4 regions of the Halobacillus sp. BAB-2008 genome follow, and region 4 is predicted to be linked to each of the others. Evidence: riboswitches for the same ligand, from Rfam matches in the RefSeq annotation. Region 4 holds a riboswitch; each other region holds the start of a gene.

Region 1 (4,842 bases), on a different contig from region 4:
CGATGCATTTCCATGGCCGATGACGCGTAAGGAGGCGTTGAAGAAGCTGAATCAATTCATCGATGAGCGGCTCCCGACATTCGGAACGTATCAGGATGCCATGCTGGTGGATGATCCGTTCATGTCCCATTCACTGCTTTCTTCTTCTATTAATATAGGGTTTCTGAATCCTGAGGAAGTAATTGAAAAGGCAGAAGCTGCCTATGCTGCAGGGGAAGCACCGCTGAACGCCGTGGAGGGCTTCATCCGACAGATACTAGGATGGCGGGAATATATGCGTGCTGTGTACGTAAAGAAAATGCCCGGCTACGCTTCTGTAAACGAACTCGGTCACGAGGCTGAACTACCGGCATTTTTTATACAGGAAAGCCGAAAATGAAATGCATGGAACAAGCGATCCGTCCTGTGATCGATGTAGGTTACGGCCATCATATCCAACGGTTGATGATCATCGGGAATTTCTCCAATTTGTTCGGTATCTCTCCGCAGGCGGTATCGGATTGGTTCAATGAAATGTATGTCGATGCCTATGACTGGGTTGTCCTTCCGAATGTGCTCGGCATGGCTCTTTATGCTGATGGAGGATTGCTGTCGACGAAGCCGTATGTCTCTTCAGGGTCTTACATTAAGAAAATGAGTAATTACTGTAAGCATTGCGAGTTTAACGTCAAGCATCAAACAGAAGATGATGCCTGTCCGTTCAACGCGATGTATTGGGACTTCCTGGACAGGCATGCCGATAAGCTGCAGGATAATCCAAGAATGAAATTGATCTACAGTCAATGGCAGAAGCGGGAGGAAGAGAAGAAAAAAGAAATCAAGAAGAAAGCAGCGTCCCTTAAGCAGCAGCTGACGAAAGGGACACTTGAGGCATAACCAAACGGCACACCGATGGAAGGTGTGCCGTTTGGTTTCTTCTATATTATTGGTGAATGGTTGTCTTTTGCTGCTCGCGTATGTTTTGAGCAGCTTGCTGCATGTGATGAAGGGAAGCAAGTGTTTCCTTGATCCCGCGTGTCTTTAATCCGCAGTCGGGATTGATCCAGAACTGGCGTGGATCGAGCACTTTCAGAGCACGACGGATGCTTTGTTCCATTTCTTCCACACTTGGAATCCGCGGGCTGTGAATGTCGTAAACGCCGAGTCCGATACCTTTATCGTATGCGAACGTTTCGAAAGCTTCAATCAGTTCCCCATGGCTGCGGGCAGTTTCAATGGAAATGACGTCCGCATCCAGTTTGTCAATCGTGGCAATGATTCTGCCGAATTCCGAATAACACATGTGCGTATGGATTTGCGTTTCATCTGCCGCTGCAGCGGTCGCAAGTAAAAAGGCGCGGACAGATTGATCAAGGTACGTCGCTTGTTTATTGGATTTCAGCGGCAGCCCTTCACGTAGTGCCGGCTCGTCTACTTGAATCATTCCAATGCCTGCGTCTTCTAAAGCACGGATTTCCTTTTGGAGAGCAAGAGCAATTTGTTCCGTAACCTCTGCAAAAGGGATATCCTCCCGCACGAATGACCAATTCAGGATGGTAATCGGCCCAGTCAGCATCCCTTTGACCGGTTTGTTGGTCAATGACTGTGCATAAGCGCTCTCTTTCACCGTCATAGGAGCTGGTAGAGATACATCTCCGAATATAATGGGAGGCTTCACACAGCGGGAGCCGTAGGACTGCACCCAGGCGTATTCCGTAAAAGCGAAACCGTTCAGCTTCTCACCGAAATATTCTACCATGTCATTCCGCTCGAATTCGCCGTGAACAAGGACGTCGAGGCCGACCTCTTCCTGGTTGGCGATCCATTCGGCCGTCCTTTCCTTTACGAATGCATCGTATGTTTCTTCGCTCCATGCACCTTTTCGGAAGTTGGCGCGGGCCTTTCTGATTTCTGTCGTCTGGGGCAGGCTGCCGATCGTCGTTGTCGGGAGCAGAGGCAGAGCGAACTTTTCCTCCTGTACCTTCTTTCGATTGGAAAATTCGGAGGCACGGGACGGATGTTTGTCTTTCCAACGTTTTACTTCCTGCTGTACGTTCTCGTTCGAGCGGCCTTCGGAATTCGCAAAGGACCTCCAGTTTCGGGAATGTTTCTCCACCTCCGGCAGGATGATTGCTTTTCCTTGATTGACGCCCTTCGTCAGAAGAACCGTTTCTTCCAGTTTCTGATCAGTGAAGGCAAGGACCTGTTTCAGGTCAGATGCCAGCTTCGTTTCCGATTCGGTCGTCACCGGCACGTGAAGCAGGCTGGTGGAAGGCTGGAGAATCAAGCGGTCTTCCGGCACGATCTTTCTGACAGCATCCGTGATCTGCCATGTGTGTTTCCAATCGTTTCGCCAGATGTTTCGGCCGTTAATCACTCCCGCCGCCAATACTTTATCGTTCGGAAAGCCGTGTTCAGCGAGCTGGGACAGGGTTTGGCCGTTATCATCCACGAAATCAAGGCCGATGCCATCTACAGGAAGTTGAATGACGGAATCATAAGCTTCCACTGCTTCAAAGTATGTTTGAAGCAAAAGCTTGATGCCGCTCACTTCTTTAGAAATGGTGTCATAAACCGATTGAACGAAGCGGAGGTCTTCTTCCGATAAGTCAGTAACAAGAATCGGCTCATCGATTTGAACCCAAGCTGCTCCTTCTGCGGCCAATTCTTGAAGCACTTGTATGTAGAGCGGTACCAGTGCCTGCAGCACTTGTTCGAACGGCTGCTTATCAAAACCCTTGGCAAGCTTCAAGTAGGTCACAGGCCCTAGCAGCACCGGTTTTCCATCAATGCCGAGCTGCTCCTTCGCCTCTTTATAATAGCGGAGCGGCCTGTTCTCCAGAAGCACCGGTTTTGTATCCTTTTCAATTTCCGGGACGATATAGTGATAGTTGGTATTAAACCATTTTGTCATGGAGGAGGCTACCGCTGATTCTGTGCCACGGGCGATGTTGAAATACGTTTCCAGTGAAGTGGGTTCCGTATCCTGAAAACGCTCGGGAATGATCCCGAACATGATGGATGTATCCAGAACGTGGTCGTAATAGCTGAAGTCACCGACCGGAATCAAATCGAGCCCTGCTTCTTTTTGTTTCTTCCAATCCTTGTGTCGGAGGGCAGTCAGTTCTTCCACAAGCTCCTGCTCTGTCGTATCTTTCTTCCAATAGCGCTCCAGAGCTTTCTTCCATTCCCGTTTCTCCCCGATACGCGGGTACCCAATTGCTGAACTTCGTGCTTGTTTCATTTCCCATTCCTCCTGCAGTTGTTTTTCAATCCAATAAAAAAATCTCTCTTACCTACAAAGAGAGACGACGGAGTGACATGGGAAGGATACGTCGAAAAAGGGTAGACGAATCCCGTTGTCAACACCTGCCTATTCCTCGTAGGACCTAGTGCGGGTTCCAGAGGCAGGTCTCCTGACTTATGATCACGGCGGGCTGCGCCTTCCCATCGACTATGATAGTGGCTGCTGCAGCTCCGCTCCCAATTACAGTGGCGGGACCGTGCCGGATTTTCACCGGTCTTCCCTTTTAAGCCGGGGGACACCCCGGCACCTGTGGAACAGATTATTCAGTTGAATAATAAAAAAGAACCTCTTGTATGAGAGGTTCTGATTGTACGGACCTCTCTTATCTTTCAGAGCATCTGCTCTGCTGGAATTAGCACCACAATCATATCGATCGGTTGCCGGGTTTCGTAGGGCCAGTCCCTCCACCACTCTGAATAAGAGATTGCTATTGGATTGATTACAAGCATACTAGCATGAGAAAAATAGGGTGTCAATCCGCTCTTCTACAATTTTTTCTAGAAAAAGGATAGAGAGGGGCGAGTATCAACGGGTGAAAAAAATCTATCAAAAAGGTAGAATGTAGGGTATTACTACTCGGGAGCTGGTTATTTTGTTGCGTGTCGTCTGGTTCAAGCGGGACCTTCGTCTCCATGATCATGCACCATTATATAATGCGGTACAGTCGGGAGACATGGTGCTTCCGCTTTACGTTGCAGAACCTTCCATCTGGCAGGGGCAGGAGCTGTCTGCCCGCCATTATCAGTTTGTGAAAGAGAGCCTCCATGATCTGCAGAAGGAGTTAAAGCAGAGAGGCGGTCGGTTATTCGTCGCTGTCGGGGAGATGGAAACAGTGCTGGAAGAGATATACGAGACATATGGCCCGTTTTCTCTTCATGCGCATGAAGAAAATGGAACACCGGTCACGTTTTCAAGGGATCAGAGAGTAAGGTCGTGGATGAAGCAAAAGGGGTTAACCATGAAAGAAGATCAACCATTCGGAGTCTTCCGTGGCTTGAACTCAAGGGACGGATTTTCTGAGCGCTGGGAACAGTTCATGAAGCATCCGGTCTTTCCTGTACCGGAAAAAATCCCGTGCGTCCCGGAAAAGGAATCCGTGTTGACGTTGAATCTGGACCAATTGGACTCGCTGTATGTCGGCGGTTCGACGCTTGATAAAGGACAGAAGGGAGGAGTGGAAGAAGCACATCGGACGTTGGACAGCTTTTTAAGGGTACGCTTCCATTCCTATTCTTATCACATATCGAAACCACTGAAATCAGCACGATCTGGAAGTCGTCTGTCTCCATATCTTGCCTGGGGAAACATATCCCTCCGCTTCGTTGTCCAGCAGACTTGGATGAAGATCAGGGCATGCAGCGATGCGGGAGAAAGAAAGCAGCTGGAGAATTTCTTGTCCCGTCTTTACTGGCACTGCCATTTCATCCAGCGTTTGGAGGATGAGCCCGAAATCGCGGAAGAGTCGATGAATCCTGCTTTTGATCAAGTGTACGAGGAATGGAATGAAGAAGCATTCCGCCGCTGGTATCAAGGAAGTACCGGATTCCCGATGATCG
Region 2 (4,842 bases), on a different contig from region 4:
AACGACGTTCATGGTTTTTCAGCACCATACCGATCGATTTAAGAATACGCTTCGTATCACATCGGGATTCACAGGGTTGATCATTCCGGCGCTGCTCGTCAGTATCCTCCCTATCACATTAGGAGGATTCATCGACTTCGATAATGATTACCCCCGCCTCCATTATGGAGAGCTTCTGTCCCACCCTACTTTATATATGCATATCGCTTTCGGGTTGACGACGGAATTATTCATCTCGGCCGTCTTCTTGATGGATTATGCAAAAGAGGCAGACGATTGGAAGGCGTATCACACGTTCCGGAAGCATGCCATTTGGCTTGGACCGGTCAGTATTGCCGTGGCCATGTTGACCATCGGTACCTTCCCGGAAGAGGCGGCATGGATCGTTGACAATATCCAGGCGAACTGGTTTACGTTCGGATTATCTGTTCTTTTCTTCCTGATCGGCTATACATTTTTGTTCATCCGCCGGAAGAATGGACAGCGTGGACTATCACGACTTGCCGTCCTTGCGATCATCATTCAATACGGCATCGCTATCTATGCCTATGGCAATGCGCACCTCCCCTATCTGATTTATCCTGATTTGACTATAGAAGAAGGATTCACAAATCCGGACATCTTTTATCAGATGCTTGTCGTCTACGGTATTGGATTCGGAATTCTGATTCCTGCTTTCATCCTGTTCTGGCGCTTGTTCCTGAAAGACCGCCGTTACTTGAAACAGGAATAGAAGAGCGGCAGCTTAAGCTGCCGTTCTTTTTTATATCGTTATCCTTAGGACCGTACGGGGTACATAGAGACAAAGAGAGGTGAAACTATGAAGAAGTTGACCAATCAATACTTAGAGGAAGCAATCGAAGACAGCAAACCGTACGCTTCCCATGGAAATGTCAATATGACCATTCCTCATTTCGATGAAACAATCAAAGATCACTTAAGTGTTTCCATCCTCACAACACACGGGGAGTCCTATTCCGCCGGTGGAGACAATCAGCACATTCCTATGCAGAGCACTTCCAAAATCATCGGCCTCATGCTTGCCCTCCAGGATTTCGGGAAAGACCGCGTCTTCCAAACCGTAGGAATGGAACCGATGGGTGATTTCTTCAACTCGATCAGTCAACTGGAATCACATGTGAACCACAAACCGTTTAATCCAATGATCAACGCAGGAGCTATTGCTGTCGCCTCTCTCATTAAGGGGCAGAATACGGAAACCCGCTTCGACCGGTACCTTACTTTCCTTCGCCGCATCACAAGTAATGATCAGCTGGAGATGAGTGAAGAAGTCTACGAAGCAGAAATAGGCAACGGAGCAAGAAACCGATCTCTCGCATACTTTATGCAAAGCAACGGGACACTCGTGACAGATGTAGAAGAAGCACTCGACCTTTACTTCCGAATGAATGCAGTCATGATGTGCTGTACAGACTTCGCGAAGGTAGGACTCTTTCTGGCAAAAGGCGGCGAAGACCCCGCAAGCGGAGAGCGGCTGATCCCACCCCACCATCTTCGGACTGTGAAGGCGATCATGATGACTTCCGGCATGTACAATTCATCCGGCCACTATGCAGTAGAAGCAGGGTTCCCCTGCAAAAGCGGTGTATCCGGCAGCATCATCGGTTCCGTCCCCGGCCGGATGGGAATCGGTGTCGTCGGGCCTGCCATTGATAAGAAGGGGAACAGCACAGCCGGCGGAGCCTTAATCAAAAAATTGTCCAAAGATCTCGGCTTAAATATGTTCGGGGTGGAAAATACAGATGCAGAGGAGGAACATAATGGCGTTTGACTACGATCTTGATTTCGACCATATCAATTTCAAAGAAAACCCGGAAAAGTACCGGGTCGGTAAAGGAGAGCAGGGGGTCCTCCTTGTCGAGCCTTACAAGAGTGAGATCCTGCCGAATTGGCGATTCAAAACACCGGAAATTGCTAAAGAATCTTCCGAGAAGATATATGAGCAATTCCTTGAATATAAGAAAGCAGAAGATATTGTAGGTATGGATATGGCCCGTAAATTCCTCCAGATGGGATACACACGCTCCAGACGATACGCCAATTATAAAGGCGGAAAAAAGTACGGCGATGACGGTAAGGTGAACGAACGGCAGATCGATGAAGAAAAAGCGGAATCGGCACGCATCTTTGAAGAAAAATGGAAGCTGGTGCGTGAAGATGAAGAGTATCTGAAGCAAAAAAGGAGACACCAAGAAAAATACGGATAAAAGTAAAAAATTTCTACAAGGTATATTGTCAAAAGTTTCTGAGTAGTGTAAAGTAGTCAACAACATTTACATTTATACAATTGAATCTCTTATCAAGAGAGGCAGAGGGACTGGCCCTGTGAAGCCTCAGCAACCCCTGGTCTAACCAGAAAGGTGCTAACTCCAGCAAGTTGTCTATTCAACTTGGAAGATAAGAAGAAGAACGGAAACGTCAAAGTCTTCTTATCTAAGAAGGCTTTTTTTATTTATATACAAGATTACTAGAAATGAGGAATGTTCACATGTGTCCGCACACTGATACTAAATTCGTCCAAACTGGAAACCAGAAAGAAGAGCCCACAGGCGCGATAAATCCCCCTGTTTATTTCTCTACCGCATACCGTCATCCCGGCTTAGGGGAATCCACAGGCTTCGATTATACCCGGACAGGAAACCCGACCAGGCAGGCTCTGGAGAAGTCCATTGCTGATATCGAAGGCGGCGAAGCCGGGTTCGCCTTCAGTTCCGGAATGGCTGCCATCCAAACGGCCCTTTCTCTATTTAAGCAAGGGGACGAAATTATCGTTTCAGAAGATCTATACGGCGGGACATACCGACTCTTCGAGCATATGAAAGAACGCTACGGCCTGAATTTCCACTACTGTGACAGCAAAGAGCTGGATAATTTGACTGCTTACATCAACGATCAGACCAAAGCCATTTACATTGAAACACCGACAAATCCACTAATGCATACAACAGATATCCGAGAGGTATCTAAACTGGCAAAAGCACACGACCTGCTTTTGCTTGTCGATAACACGCTCTATACTCCCGTCCTGCAAAAACCGCTGGAAGAAGGGGCGGATGTCGTCATCCACAGCGCAACCAAATATCTTGCGGGTCACAACGACGTACTTGCAGGTATTCTTGTCAGTAAAGGAAAACAGGTCAACGAAACGCTGGAGTTCCATCAGAATACATCCGGCGCCGTCCTTTCCCCACTTGATTCGTGGCTGCTTATGCGCGGAATGAAGACCCTTCCGCTGCGAATGAGGCAGCATGAAACAAACGCGAAAGCCGTTGTGGATTATTTAAAAGAGCACCCTGCGGTAACAGACGTCTTCTATCCGGGGCGAGGCGGAATGATTTCTTTCCGTCTGCAGCATGAGCAGTGGATCGACCCGTTTCTGCGCAGCCTGAACTTGATATGTTTTGCAGAAAGTCTCGGGGGGGTTGAAAGCTTTATTACGTATCCGGCTACACAAACGCATGCGGATATACCGGAAGAAATCCGCACGGGATACGGAGTATGCAACCGTCTGCTTCGGTTCTCTGTAGGAATTGAGCACATCGATGATTTACTGGAAGATTTGGAACAGACCTTGAGCAGCTTACTGAAGGAGGAGATTGCACAATGACCGACCATTCCATTCAAACCCGTCTACTGCACAGCGATTATAAATTTGATCCGCAGACAGGTGCCGTCAGTGTTCCAATTAACCAAGCATCCACGTTCCACCAGCAGGATTTCGATCAACCGGGCGACTATGATTACAGTCGTTCCGGCAATCCGACACGAAAAGCCTTGGAAGACACGATCGCCGGGCTGGAGAGCGGCACCCACGGCTTCGCCTTCGCATCCGGCATGGCCGCTATTTCCACCTCTTTCATGCTTTTATCGCAAGGGGATCACATCGTCATTACAGAAGATGTGTACGGGGGTACGTTCCGCATGGTCACCAACGTGCTCGATCGATTTGGGATCGATCACACATTTGTCGATATGACAGACTTGGATGCAGTGGCACGAGCCATCCAACCGAACACGAAGGTTCTTTATATTGAGACACCATCCAATCCCACCTTAAAGATCACTGATATACAGGCGGTAACGAAGCTCGCAAAAGCCAATGAATGTTGGACGTTTGTAGACAACACCTTCATGACACCGGCCCTCCAGCGGCCGTTAGAATTAGGTGCCGATCTTGTCCTTCACAGCGCTACAAAATTTATTGCAGGCCACAGTGACGTCGTAGCTGGTCTCGCTGTTACCGGCTGCCCTGAAATTGCTGAACGTTTAGGATTTTTGCAGAATTCATTCGGATCGATCTTGGGCGCACACGATTGTTGGCTCGTGCTTCGCGGCCTTAAGACGCTGCACACACGACTCACCCAGTCTTCCCGCTCGGCGGAACTAATTGCAGAGCAGCTGCAGAAGCATCCGTTGATTGAAGAAGTGTACTATCCAGGGTTCTCCTGTCATCCGGGCAGTTCCACCCACTCCTACCAAGCGGATGGTGCGGGAGCGGTACTTTCTTTTCGATTAAGAGATGAAGATGCGGTCCGACAATTCACCAAAGCGGTACAAATCCCTGTCTTTGCGGTGAGTCTCGGAGCAGTAGAATCAATTCTCTCCTATCCTGCACGCATGTCTCATGCTGCCATGCCGAAAGCAGAACGGGAAAAGCGCGGCATCACCGATGGACTGCTCCGCCTATCCGTCGGATTGGAAAACCCGGAAGAGCTGCTGACTGATTTCTATCAAGCACTCAAACAGATTCAACCATATGCATTTACTACGAATGGGAGGCCGAGCCATGAACTTACGTGAAGCATTACAGAACAAAACATT
Region 3 (4,842 bases), on a different contig from region 4:
AAAATTCCGCCTATCGAGCATTAAATGGAGATCCCTGGTAGAGTGCGGATGGGTGAACCCTGACCAGGGATCTAATTTCACACGCTTTTGCTTATACAGTGAATCAACCGTTCCTCGATATCGGAGGCGAGTGATTGAACGGCAGCATCACCAATGGGACTTACGAGAGCAGTCGGCTTCGGCATTCCGATCTTTGTTTTACCCTGCTCATCATATACGACCATTTTACAAGGGAGAAAATAACCGGCAAGGGTATTCTCGGATAGGATGTTTTCTGCTTCTTTCGGATTACACACTTCAAGAATACGAAATTCCTGATGGAAGTCCAATCCTTTTTCCGTCAGCTTATCTTTGACATTGAACTTCCATAAGACCCCGAACTGCTCCAGACTCAGCTGTTGTTCCAGGCTTTCCACTGCATCCTCGACACTCTTCTTCGTTTCAACTGTATAATGAAACATAGAATCCTCCTTTTTAATTTCCTGATTTATGGCTATACATACCCTTTAAGGTATCTATGGAATCTGAATTTCTCCATTTTTCTGAGAAAAGTTACAAATGGAATTGACAAGGTGGATGAGGCTGTATTATCATTTTCACCAGTGACATAATTGAATAACGAATGGAATCGATCTTCTTATCTAGAGAGGTGGAGGGACTGGCCCTTTGAAACCTCGGCAGCGGATCTGAACGGATGTCTCCGTCAGAAACTGTGCCAACTCCAGCACGCCTGTGGGCGTGACAGATGAGGAGAGACGGATCTCATATACATACGTGTGAGCCTCTCTTCTTGTTTTATAAGAAGAGAGGCTCTTTTTGTTTAGGAAAGCATAGGAGGGATTCGATGATCCAGTTTGAAAACGTATCGAAAGTGTATCAGCACGAAGGGAAAGAACTGCGTGCCGTCGACCGTGTCGATTTGACGATACATAAAGGGGAAATCTTCGGAGTCATCGGTTTCAGCGGCGCTGGAAAAAGCACGCTCGTCCGTCTTGTTAATTTATTGGAACGGCCGACAGAAGGAAGGGTCGTCGTCAATGGAGAGGATTTGACGAAGCTGTCCAAACCGGATTTAAGGACAGTCCGGAAGCGCATCGGAATGATCTTTCAGCATTTTAATCTGCTGGAGTCCAAAACCGTCCACCATAACGTGGCATTTCCATTATCTCTTGTCGGTACGCCGAAGAAAGAGATAGATCAAAGGGTGAAGGAAATTCTAGCCTTCGTCGGTCTGTCTGAAAAGGCAAATCATTACCCGGACCAGCTGTCCGGCGGGCAGAAACAGCGGGTCGGTATCGCCCGAGCTTTGGCGACCTCCCCTGATATTCTATTATGTGACGAAGCAACGTCCGCTCTCGATCCGGAGACAACCAAGTCAATCCTGGAACTTTTGAAGAAGGTGAGGGACGAGTACGGCATTACGATTCTGATGATCACTCACGAAATGAATGTCGTCCGTGAGGTGTGTGACAGGATAGCAGTGATGGAAAACGGACGTGTCATGGAGAGTGGATCCATTTTCGACCTTTTCTCCAATCCGCAGCATCCGACAACCAAGAATTTCGTAAGGACGGTGATGGAGAATGATATACCCGCGTCTATTCTAGACGGCATCGAAAAGCGCCATGCCTCCGGGAATATCTACCGGATCACCTTTGTGGAGGAAAGCGCAGGACAGCCGGTCCTCTCACAGGTGGCAAAACGTTTTGATGTGGAAGTAAATGTACTGTTCGGACAGATTACGGAACTGCAGGGTATTCCATTCGGTCATTTAGTCGTGGAGTTCCAAGGGGATGCGAAAGAAATTCTTAAAGCGATCCACCATATCCAACAAACCGTAACGGTACAGGAGGTGACTGCACATGCAGGTTAATTTGATGGATTTTTGGCCGAAAATATGGGAAGCGACATACCAGACCCTTGTCATGGTCGGTATATCCCTCCTGGCAGCAGCGCTTATCGGCCTGCCGCTTGGAATACTTCTCGTTGTTACGAGACAGGGAGGGCTGCTTCAAAATAAACCGTTCTTTAACGGATTAAGTGCGGTTGTGAACTTCTTCCGTTCCATTCCGTTCATCATATTGCTCGTAGCGATCCTGCCGTTTACACGTCTGCTTGTCGGTTCATCGATCGGGACAGCAGCAGCTGTCGTTCCGCTCGTCATCTTCTCTGCTCCGTACATAGCGAGGCTTGTGGAAAGCAGCTTGCTCGAAGTGAAACCAGGAGTCATCGAAGCAGCAGAAGCGATGGGAGCGACACCGTGGCAGATCATACGTCGTGTTTATATACCAGAAGCATTGAGTTCTATCATTCTTAACTTGACGATTGCAACGATCGGTCTCGTCGGTGCTTCCGCCATGGCGGGCTTTGTTGGAGGCGGAGGTTTGGGAGATTTGGCCATCTCTTACGGCTATCAACGCTTTGAAACAGATATTATGATTGCAACGGTCCTATTGCTCGTACTGATTGTGCAGCTTACGCAGACGGTTGGAAACTTTATATCAAGAAAAATACGTAGACAATAACAGGGGGATATTATTATGAAAAAGTGGGGATTTATTTTAAGTTTCATCGCAATCATCAGTTTTGTATTAGCAGGGTGCTCCAGTGAAGGCGACGCAGCCTCTGGTGAGAAGACGAAAGTGAAGGTAGGCCTGAATGGTTCCGGCGTCCCGATTTGGGAGAAAGTCCAGGAGAAAGCAGAGAAAGAGAATATTGACATTGAACTGGTTGAATTCGCGGACTACGTGCGCCCGAACATGGCACTTGCTGATGGAGATATCGATTTGAACGCTTTCCAGACGGTGTCGTATTTTGATTCCTTCATAGAAGAGCACGATTTAGACTTGAAGCCGATCGGTACGACGATCATTGCTCCGATGGGTGTCTATTCCGAAAAATATAAAGATGTAAAGGACATTCCTGATGGAAGTTCCATCGCTGTCCCGAAAGAAGCAACGAACATGGGGCGCGCTCTGCTTCTCCTTGAGCAGGCGGGTCTGATCGGTCTACCGGAAGATTTCGACGGAAATGGATCGCTCGATATCATTGAAGATAATCCGAAGAACTTGAAATTTGAACCGATTGTTGCTGCCCAGACACCACGTGTCCTTCCCGATGTCGCTGCATCCGTCATTAATAATGGAGTCGCGGTTGAAGCAGGATTTGTACCGGTGGAAGACGCTGTCTATATTGAGGATGAAACCGCTCAACCTTATATCAACATCATTGCGGCTCGTGCCGATGAAGCAGATAAAGAAGTCTATCAGAAAATCGTTGAGCTTTATCAAGAAGAGGATGTAGCGGATCATATTAAGAAAACATATAACGATTCCCTTATTCCGACATTTGTCCCATTGGAAGATATCGGCTGGTAAAGGAGTGGAGGAAATGACTGCAGACACAGCAACTTCTCTTTCCGCCCTTCTTGAGCAAAAGATAGAAGGGAAGCGGGGAGAATACCTATCCATCAGTCACAGCATTCATGAACGCCCGGAAATAGGCAACGAGGAATATTTCGCTGCAGATACGCTGACCACTCTTTTAGAAAAGGAAGGGTTTGTCGTCGATCGGAATATTCCAGAACATGAAACGGCCTTCCGTGCGGTGAAAAGCTCTGGTGTTCCCGGGCCTAAAATCGGGTTTTTGGCAGAATATGATGCCCTGCCGGGTCTTGGTCATGCATGCGGACACAATATTATCGGCACAGCCTCTTGTGCGGCTGCCATTGCATTAGGGGAATTGATCAGTCAAACCGGAGGAGATGTCGTCGTACTCGGCACACCGGCAGAAGAAGGCGGACCGAACGGCAGCGCGAAAGGAACATTCGTCCGCCACGGACTCGTCCAGGATTTAGATGTCTGTATGATGGTTCATCCGATGGGGAGGACGTCGGGATCGGCGCCTACGCTGGCCGTCGATCCTGTCGATTTTGAATTCTTCGGAAAAAGTGCACATGCGGCAAGCAACCCGCACGACGGGATCAACGCCTTGGATGGAGTCATTCAACTGTACAACGGGATCAATGCCCTGCGCCAGCATGTTCCGGATGACGTGCGGATCCATGGAGTCATCTTGGATGGCGGTCAGGCACCTAATATCGTTCCGGATTATGCCCGGGCGAGGTTTTATTTACGAGCAGCAACGCGGGAAGCATGTGATGAAGTAACACGCAGGGTCGAAGAAATCGCTGCAGGTGCGGCGAGAATCACAGGCGCGGATTACAAAATGACGCGCATTCAAAACGGAGTAGATAATTTTAAAGTAACCCCAACGTTTGATGAAGTGTTCCGGCAGAAGATCGAGGCACTCGGCGAAGTGTATCATGCCGAGCGTAAAGGTCTCGGTTCATCCGATGCAGGCAATGTCAGCCAAGTCATTCCTACCCTTCATCCATATATCAAAATAGGCCCGGACTCGCTTGTTGCTCATACGGACGAGTTTCGGGAAGCTGCCCGCTCGAAAGCGGGAGACGAAGCGCTCATGAAAGGAGCCAAGGCGTTAAGTCAGACAGGATTGACCCTGCTGCTGGACCAAGTCCTGCTTCAGGAAATAAAGAAGGAGCACCAAGCTCTATAAAGGCACCCCGTGTAAAGATCTGTCTTTACATGGGGTCTCTCTATTGCCGGGCTTACGGATTTATTGTACCGGGGGCATGGATGTATTAGAATGGATACAGTAATAGAGAGGACGTGGGAGAAATGAAGGAAGATATCAAACTGATCGCCTTGGATTTGGACGGGACCCTCGTAAGTCATGAAGGCACCGTTTCTGAGGCTAACGAAAAAGCTGTAAAAGAAGCAAAAGAACAAGGAATTCATGTCGTACTAAGTACAGGCAGAT
Region 4 (4,842 bases):
CCCTATTTCAGGGAGCCTCTTCCAGTCAGAGAATATCAGGATCCTTTTTGAGCGGAAGGATCTGCTTTCTGAACCGTAAACTTAGGAAACTTGAAGACAATAGCAAGAATTCCGGACACGGCTGTTAAGATCGGATAAATACAAAACGGTACGATTGCAATAGGTGAAATCGATGCCACACCGGCTACAGCAAGGAGTTGGGCTCCGTAAGGAATGATTCCTTGAACAGAGCTTGCGAAGATGTCCAACAGGCTGGCGGATCTTCTCGGTTCAATGCCGTAATCATCAGAGATCTGTTTGGCTAATGGACCGGCCGTGATGATCGAAATCGTGTTGTTTGCAGTGGACAAATTGATCGCGGTTACGATACCGGCGATCCCGAACTCTCCACCACGATTAGACCGGACACGTTTATTCACCGCTTCCAGTAGATACTCAATTCCGCCGTTGTAACGGATCAGCTCTACAAGTCCTCCGAGCAAAATAGCGATCATAGACAACTCCTGCATGTTAGCGAAGCCGTCTCCGATCAGGTTAATCAGTTCCATCCCCGAGAATTTACCGAGAATCAAACCGACAATTCCGGCTGCTACCGTTCCGCCGATCAGAACGAATATGACGTTTACCCCAAGGATGGCGAACAGGAGCACTCCGAGATATGGAATGACTTCAAGGAAATTATACGAGTATGTTTCCCCAAGATCTGCACTCGCACTGGCTGTCCATACTGCAAAAATAACCGCTGTTACTATGGCAGCCGGAAGAACGATAAAGAAGTTCGCCTTGAACTTTTCTTTCATTTCCGTGCCTTGTGTTCGAACAGCTGCAATGGTTGTATCAGAAATGATGGAGAGGTTGTCCCCGAACATAGCCCCACTTACAATGGCTCCCATAATCAGCGCCACACCAATATCTGTTTGTTCTGCGACACCAAGTCCGATCGGGGCTAAAGCTACAACTGTCCCTGTGGAAGTACCCATGGAAATGGATATGAAACACCCAATGACGAACAGGCCGACGACCATCCATCCACCAGGCAGGTAGCTCAGGCCAAGGTTGACGGTGGAATCTACAGCCCCCATTCCCTGTGCGACGGAAGCAAATGCTCCCGCGAGCAGGAAGATCACAACCATCAAGATGATATTCGGGTGTCCTCCCCCTTTGGAGAGTGTCATGATTTTCGTTTCAAAATCTGTTTTTCGATCCATAAGCAGCGCTACCAGTATAGCTGCAAACAGAGCGACGAGTACAGGCATTTTGTAGAAGTCACCTGTCACGATCCCTGAACCAATGAACAATACAATAAATACTACAAATGGAATAAGTGCAAAAATATTTGCTTTCGGTTTTGTCATCTTTTCTGCCTCCTTCTTGGTGAACTCATGAATGTTTCTGTGATACAGACAAGACCAGGCCAAACAAATAAAAAAGAAGCCCTCTTTAGGATAAGAAGGCTTCTTTGTTTCCGTCCCCTCTTATCTGTCAGGTCTAAAACCTGCTGGATTTAGCACCGGCCAACTGTGTTGGTGGTTGCTGAAGCTTCTTAGGACCAGTTCCTCCACTTCTCTTGATAAGAACTATTCAATTGAGTCTCTCGTTACTTTACATCATTTTTTTCTCTCTGACAAGAGAAAAACTTGGAATGTTACTTTTTATCATACTCTCCGATAATGTCCACGGCTTTGGCTGCCAGAGAAGGGTCTACAGCCTCATCGAAATCTACATCGCCGATGATGGCACCATTGGAGTTGTAAAAGTCGAACTGATCTTTAATATCCTCCACGAACATACTGCCGTCCGGATCCAGTCCTGTCACGCCGACTTTCTTCCATATTTCAGGATCCTTCAAAGCGGTGTGTTTTGTCATGATATCAATGACTTCATCAAGCCCCTCGCCGTGAAGAAATGCATCGTTGTAATCGCGTACCCCCTTCAAATAAGCAGCCATGAAGCGGAGCGATACGTCTGTTTCTTCTTCAACAAATTCCGGTGAGCCTAGAACCATCGCGATTTGTGCTTCTGGAGCATAATCCGTAGCATCACCGAACCGCACATGTAACCCCTGCGATTCTCCCTGTGTTATCAAAGGCTCTATCTGCAGGGCAGCATCTATGGATTTATTCCCCATCGCGGCCAACATATTACCGAAATCCGACATTAAGACGACCTCTACGTCCTTCTCAGTCAAGCCGGCATGCTTCAGCATTTCATGGAAGATGTAATCATCCACGGCATTCTTTGAAGATACAGCAATCCGTTTTCCTTTAAAATCGGCATACTCCTTGATTTCATCCTGAAGGTCTTCTCTAATAACAAAACTGAAGTAGGAATTGCCATCGAAATAGTGCCCTTTATCAGCGATGATCTTCACATCGATTCCCTGAGCGATCGCATTGAAGAACGAAGCGGTGGAGACTCCGCCGGCGATGTCCACTTCACCGGAAGCAAGCGCCGGCAGCATATCATCACTGTTGGCGAATGTCGTAAATTCAATGTCTATGTTATAGTCATCGAAATATCCTTTCTCTTTCGCGATGTAAAATCCTGCACCGGACGCCGCACCGTCCTCTGCAATAACTACCTTCTGACGCTTCTCAAGCGGAGCCAGATCGCCGGATACGGTTTCTTTCTGCTTTCCTTGTTCAGACTCCTTATCACTGCAGCCTGCTGCTATACCCAAAAATAAAAAAAGAGAGATAAAGATCCATAATGATTTACGCATGGGATGTTTCCCCTTTCTTAAATCCTTGATCGTTGCACTTCTTCCTGAAGATGATTCCAGACCTCCACGAATTGTTCCGCCATGACAGGGTCAGCCCTGACCTGCTCCATATTTCTTGGTCTGGGGAGCTCGATTCGTTTTTCCTTTACAATCCTCCCCGGCTGGGCACTCATCAAGAGAATCCGGTCGCTGAGCAGGAGTGCTTCATCGATACTATGTGTAATGAAGAGGACCGTTTTTTTCGTTTCGGCCCAGATGTTGAGTAATTCTTCCTGCAGGATGAATTTATTCTGTTCATCCAATGCTGCGAACGGTTCATCCATCAACAATATTTCCGGGTCATTTGCGAATGCTCTGGCAATGCTCACCCGTTGTTTCATTCCTCCGGAAAGCTCTCTAGGGTAAAGCTTGGCGAAACGCTCCAGCCCTACTTTTTCTAAATAATACGCGGTCCGTTCCTTGATGACCGCCGCTGGTACACGACGCATTTTCAAACCAAAACTGACGTTACCCTCCACGGTCAGCCACGGAATCACCCCCCGTTCCTGGAAGACCATCGACTGAAGTGGCCGGTCTTCCTTTGCTCTTGCGATGGTGAATGACCCGGAACTCGGTGTTTCCAAATCGGCTAGAATTCTGAGCAGTGTCGTTTTTCCGCACCCGCTCGGTCCGACTAAACAGACGAACTCTCCATCGGCAATATCCAGATTGATTCCTTCCAATGCTGTGACTCTGCTTTCCTTTTTATAAAATACTTTCGTCAAATCCCTGATGGAAATTTTCGCATCCATTCCACCTTCCCCTTTCTCCTTCATCAACGCCAAGGGAGTAATTTACTTTGCAGTCCTCTCAAGATTAATGAGAATAAATAGCCGAAGAACGAGATGAGTACGAGCCCTACAAACATTTCTTTCAACATGAATGCCTTATAGGAGGTCCAGATTAAGTAGCCGATACCGGAATTCGCTCCCATCATTTCCGCTGCCACTATCGTAAGTAAGGCGATCGCCTGCCCCATTTGAATCCCTTCAAGCATGACCGGTAAGGAACCCGGGAGAGCGATTTTGAAGAAAAACTGTTTCGAATCTGCTCCGTAATTCTTTGCTACGTCCAAATATATTCTGTCGATGTTGATGACACCGGCAACTGTATTGATGACTACCGGAAAGAAGACACTTCCTGCGATCGTCACCACCTTGGAAACTTCCCCTACTCCGAACAGAATGATGATGATCGGCAGGAGAGCAAGTGTTGGAATCGGCATGAGAGCCATGATCAAAGGCGACAGGAAATGCCGGATTGGACCATACAAACCCATCAGCAGTCCGATTGCAATAGCAGGGATCACTCCGAGAAGGAATCCTGCAAAAATACGATATAATGAGATTCCAACATGGCTGAACAGTTCTCCGCTCCCTGCCATCAACCAAAAGGTTCCCACGATTTGCGTAGGAGGCGGGAAAAAACGGGCATCCATCAAGCCTGTACGGGACAAGATTTCCCAAAGCAACAGAATAAACACCGGGGAAGCTATGGTAAGTGTTTGTTTGAACCGTTGACGTATACGCCTTTTTCTCCATTCTTGCTGTTCATTGAGCAAAGGATCCTGTGCAGCAATCCTTTCCGATTCTTTCATGTGCCACCACCTCTTGTGCTAAGTTATGAACTTCTGCCCATATGTGTGAAAAAAGTAAAAAGAATCAAAAAAGCGCGGGCAGATACCCGCGCTTTTTTGATTCTTCGTCTGTAGGAATTGCTATGTTTATTAGGTGATACCTGAGCCTGTACTCATCTGTTCTCCGTTAAGTAAAACTCACCGATTCAAGATTCCACTTCTGTAACATACACTTCGTCATCCGCTTCCACCGTCATGTTCTCAGGAATTTGTAAATACAGGACCGACATGCCGGAGGACATACTGCTGCCGCCTGTGTTCTTTCCTTCAGAGAATTGTCGGAAAGGAAAAGAAGGATCGAACTGATAGAAAGTCTTCGTTACTTGTTCGCCGGAGGTTACGACCAGCCCCTGGTTCTCAAAGGTTACCACAGGCTCCTCTTTGACAGGGATCTGCCAGCCATTTACGACCATAGGTGACCGATACTGATAGAGGTGTATGTTCT

Evidence for each region. A riboswitch is a leader RNA that binds a small molecule or an ion and turns the genes downstream of it on or off. The one in region 4 is predicted to bind S-adenosylmethionine.
Region 1: it holds a riboswitch for S-adenosylmethionine, as region 4 does, so the genes downstream of both, metE (5-methyltetrahydropteroyltriglutamate--homocysteine S-methyltransferase) here and D479_RS17850 (Na+/H+ antiporter NhaC family protein) in region 4, are expected to answer to the same signal.
Region 2: it holds a riboswitch for S-adenosylmethionine, as region 4 does, so the genes downstream of both, D479_RS06195 (methionine biosynthesis PLP-dependent protein) here and D479_RS17850 (Na+/H+ antiporter NhaC family protein) in region 4, are expected to answer to the same signal.
Region 3: it holds a riboswitch for S-adenosylmethionine, as region 4 does, so the genes downstream of both, D479_RS15740 (methionine ABC transporter ATP-binding protein) here and D479_RS17850 (Na+/H+ antiporter NhaC family protein) in region 4, are expected to answer to the same signal.

The regions. Positions count from the first base shown of each region.
Region 1 is NZ_ANPF01000013.1:86,160-91,001, reverse strand. It holds gene D479_RS04130 (cryptochrome/photolyase family protein) at 1-379, shown strand, start outside; gene D479_RS21000 (hypothetical protein) at 376-876, shown strand; gene metE (5-methyltetrahydropteroyltriglutamate--homocysteine S-methyltransferase) at 923-3,223, opposite strand; cobalamin riboswitch at 3,368-3,552, opposite strand; SAM riboswitch class I at 3,606-3,709, opposite strand; gene D479_RS04120 (deoxyribodipyrimidine photo-lyase) at 3,879-4,842, shown strand, end outside.
Region 2 is NZ_ANPF01000023.1:5,324-10,165, forward strand. It holds gene D479_RS06180 (cytochrome d ubiquinol oxidase subunit II) at 1-733, shown strand, start outside; gene glsA (glutaminase A) at 821-1,792, shown strand; gene D479_RS06190 (DUF4385 domain-containing protein) at 1,782-2,228, shown strand; SAM riboswitch class I at 2,315-2,425, shown strand; gene D479_RS06195 (methionine biosynthesis PLP-dependent protein) at 2,495-3,628, shown strand; gene metC (cystathionine beta-lyase) at 3,625-4,821, shown strand; gene D479_RS06205 (bifunctional homocysteine S-methyltransferase/methylenetetrahydrofolate reductase) at 4,808-4,842, shown strand, end outside.
Region 3 is NZ_ANPF01000072.1:5,087-9,928, reverse strand. It holds gene D479_RS15750 (YetF domain-containing protein) at 1-24, shown strand, start outside; gene D479_RS15745 (DUF302 domain-containing protein) at 78-461, opposite strand; SAM riboswitch class I at 635-752, shown strand; gene D479_RS15740 (methionine ABC transporter ATP-binding protein) at 845-1,873, shown strand; gene D479_RS15735 (methionine ABC transporter permease) at 1,863-2,525, shown strand; gene D479_RS15730 (MetQ/NlpA family ABC transporter substrate-binding protein) at 2,541-3,377, shown strand; gene D479_RS15725 (M20 family metallopeptidase) at 3,391-4,578, shown strand; gene D479_RS15720 (Cof-type HAD-IIB family hydrolase) at 4,701-4,842, shown strand, end outside.
Region 4 is NZ_ANPF01000088.1:3,439-8,280, reverse strand. It holds gene D479_RS17850 (Na+/H+ antiporter NhaC family protein) at 36-1,355, opposite strand; SAM riboswitch class I at 1,473-1,577, opposite strand; gene D479_RS17845 (ABC transporter substrate-binding protein) at 1,646-2,722, opposite strand; gene D479_RS17840 (ABC transporter ATP-binding protein) at 2,740-3,513, opposite strand; gene D479_RS17835 (ABC transporter permease) at 3,537-4,358, opposite strand; gene D479_RS17830 (hypothetical protein) at 4,544-4,842, opposite strand, start outside.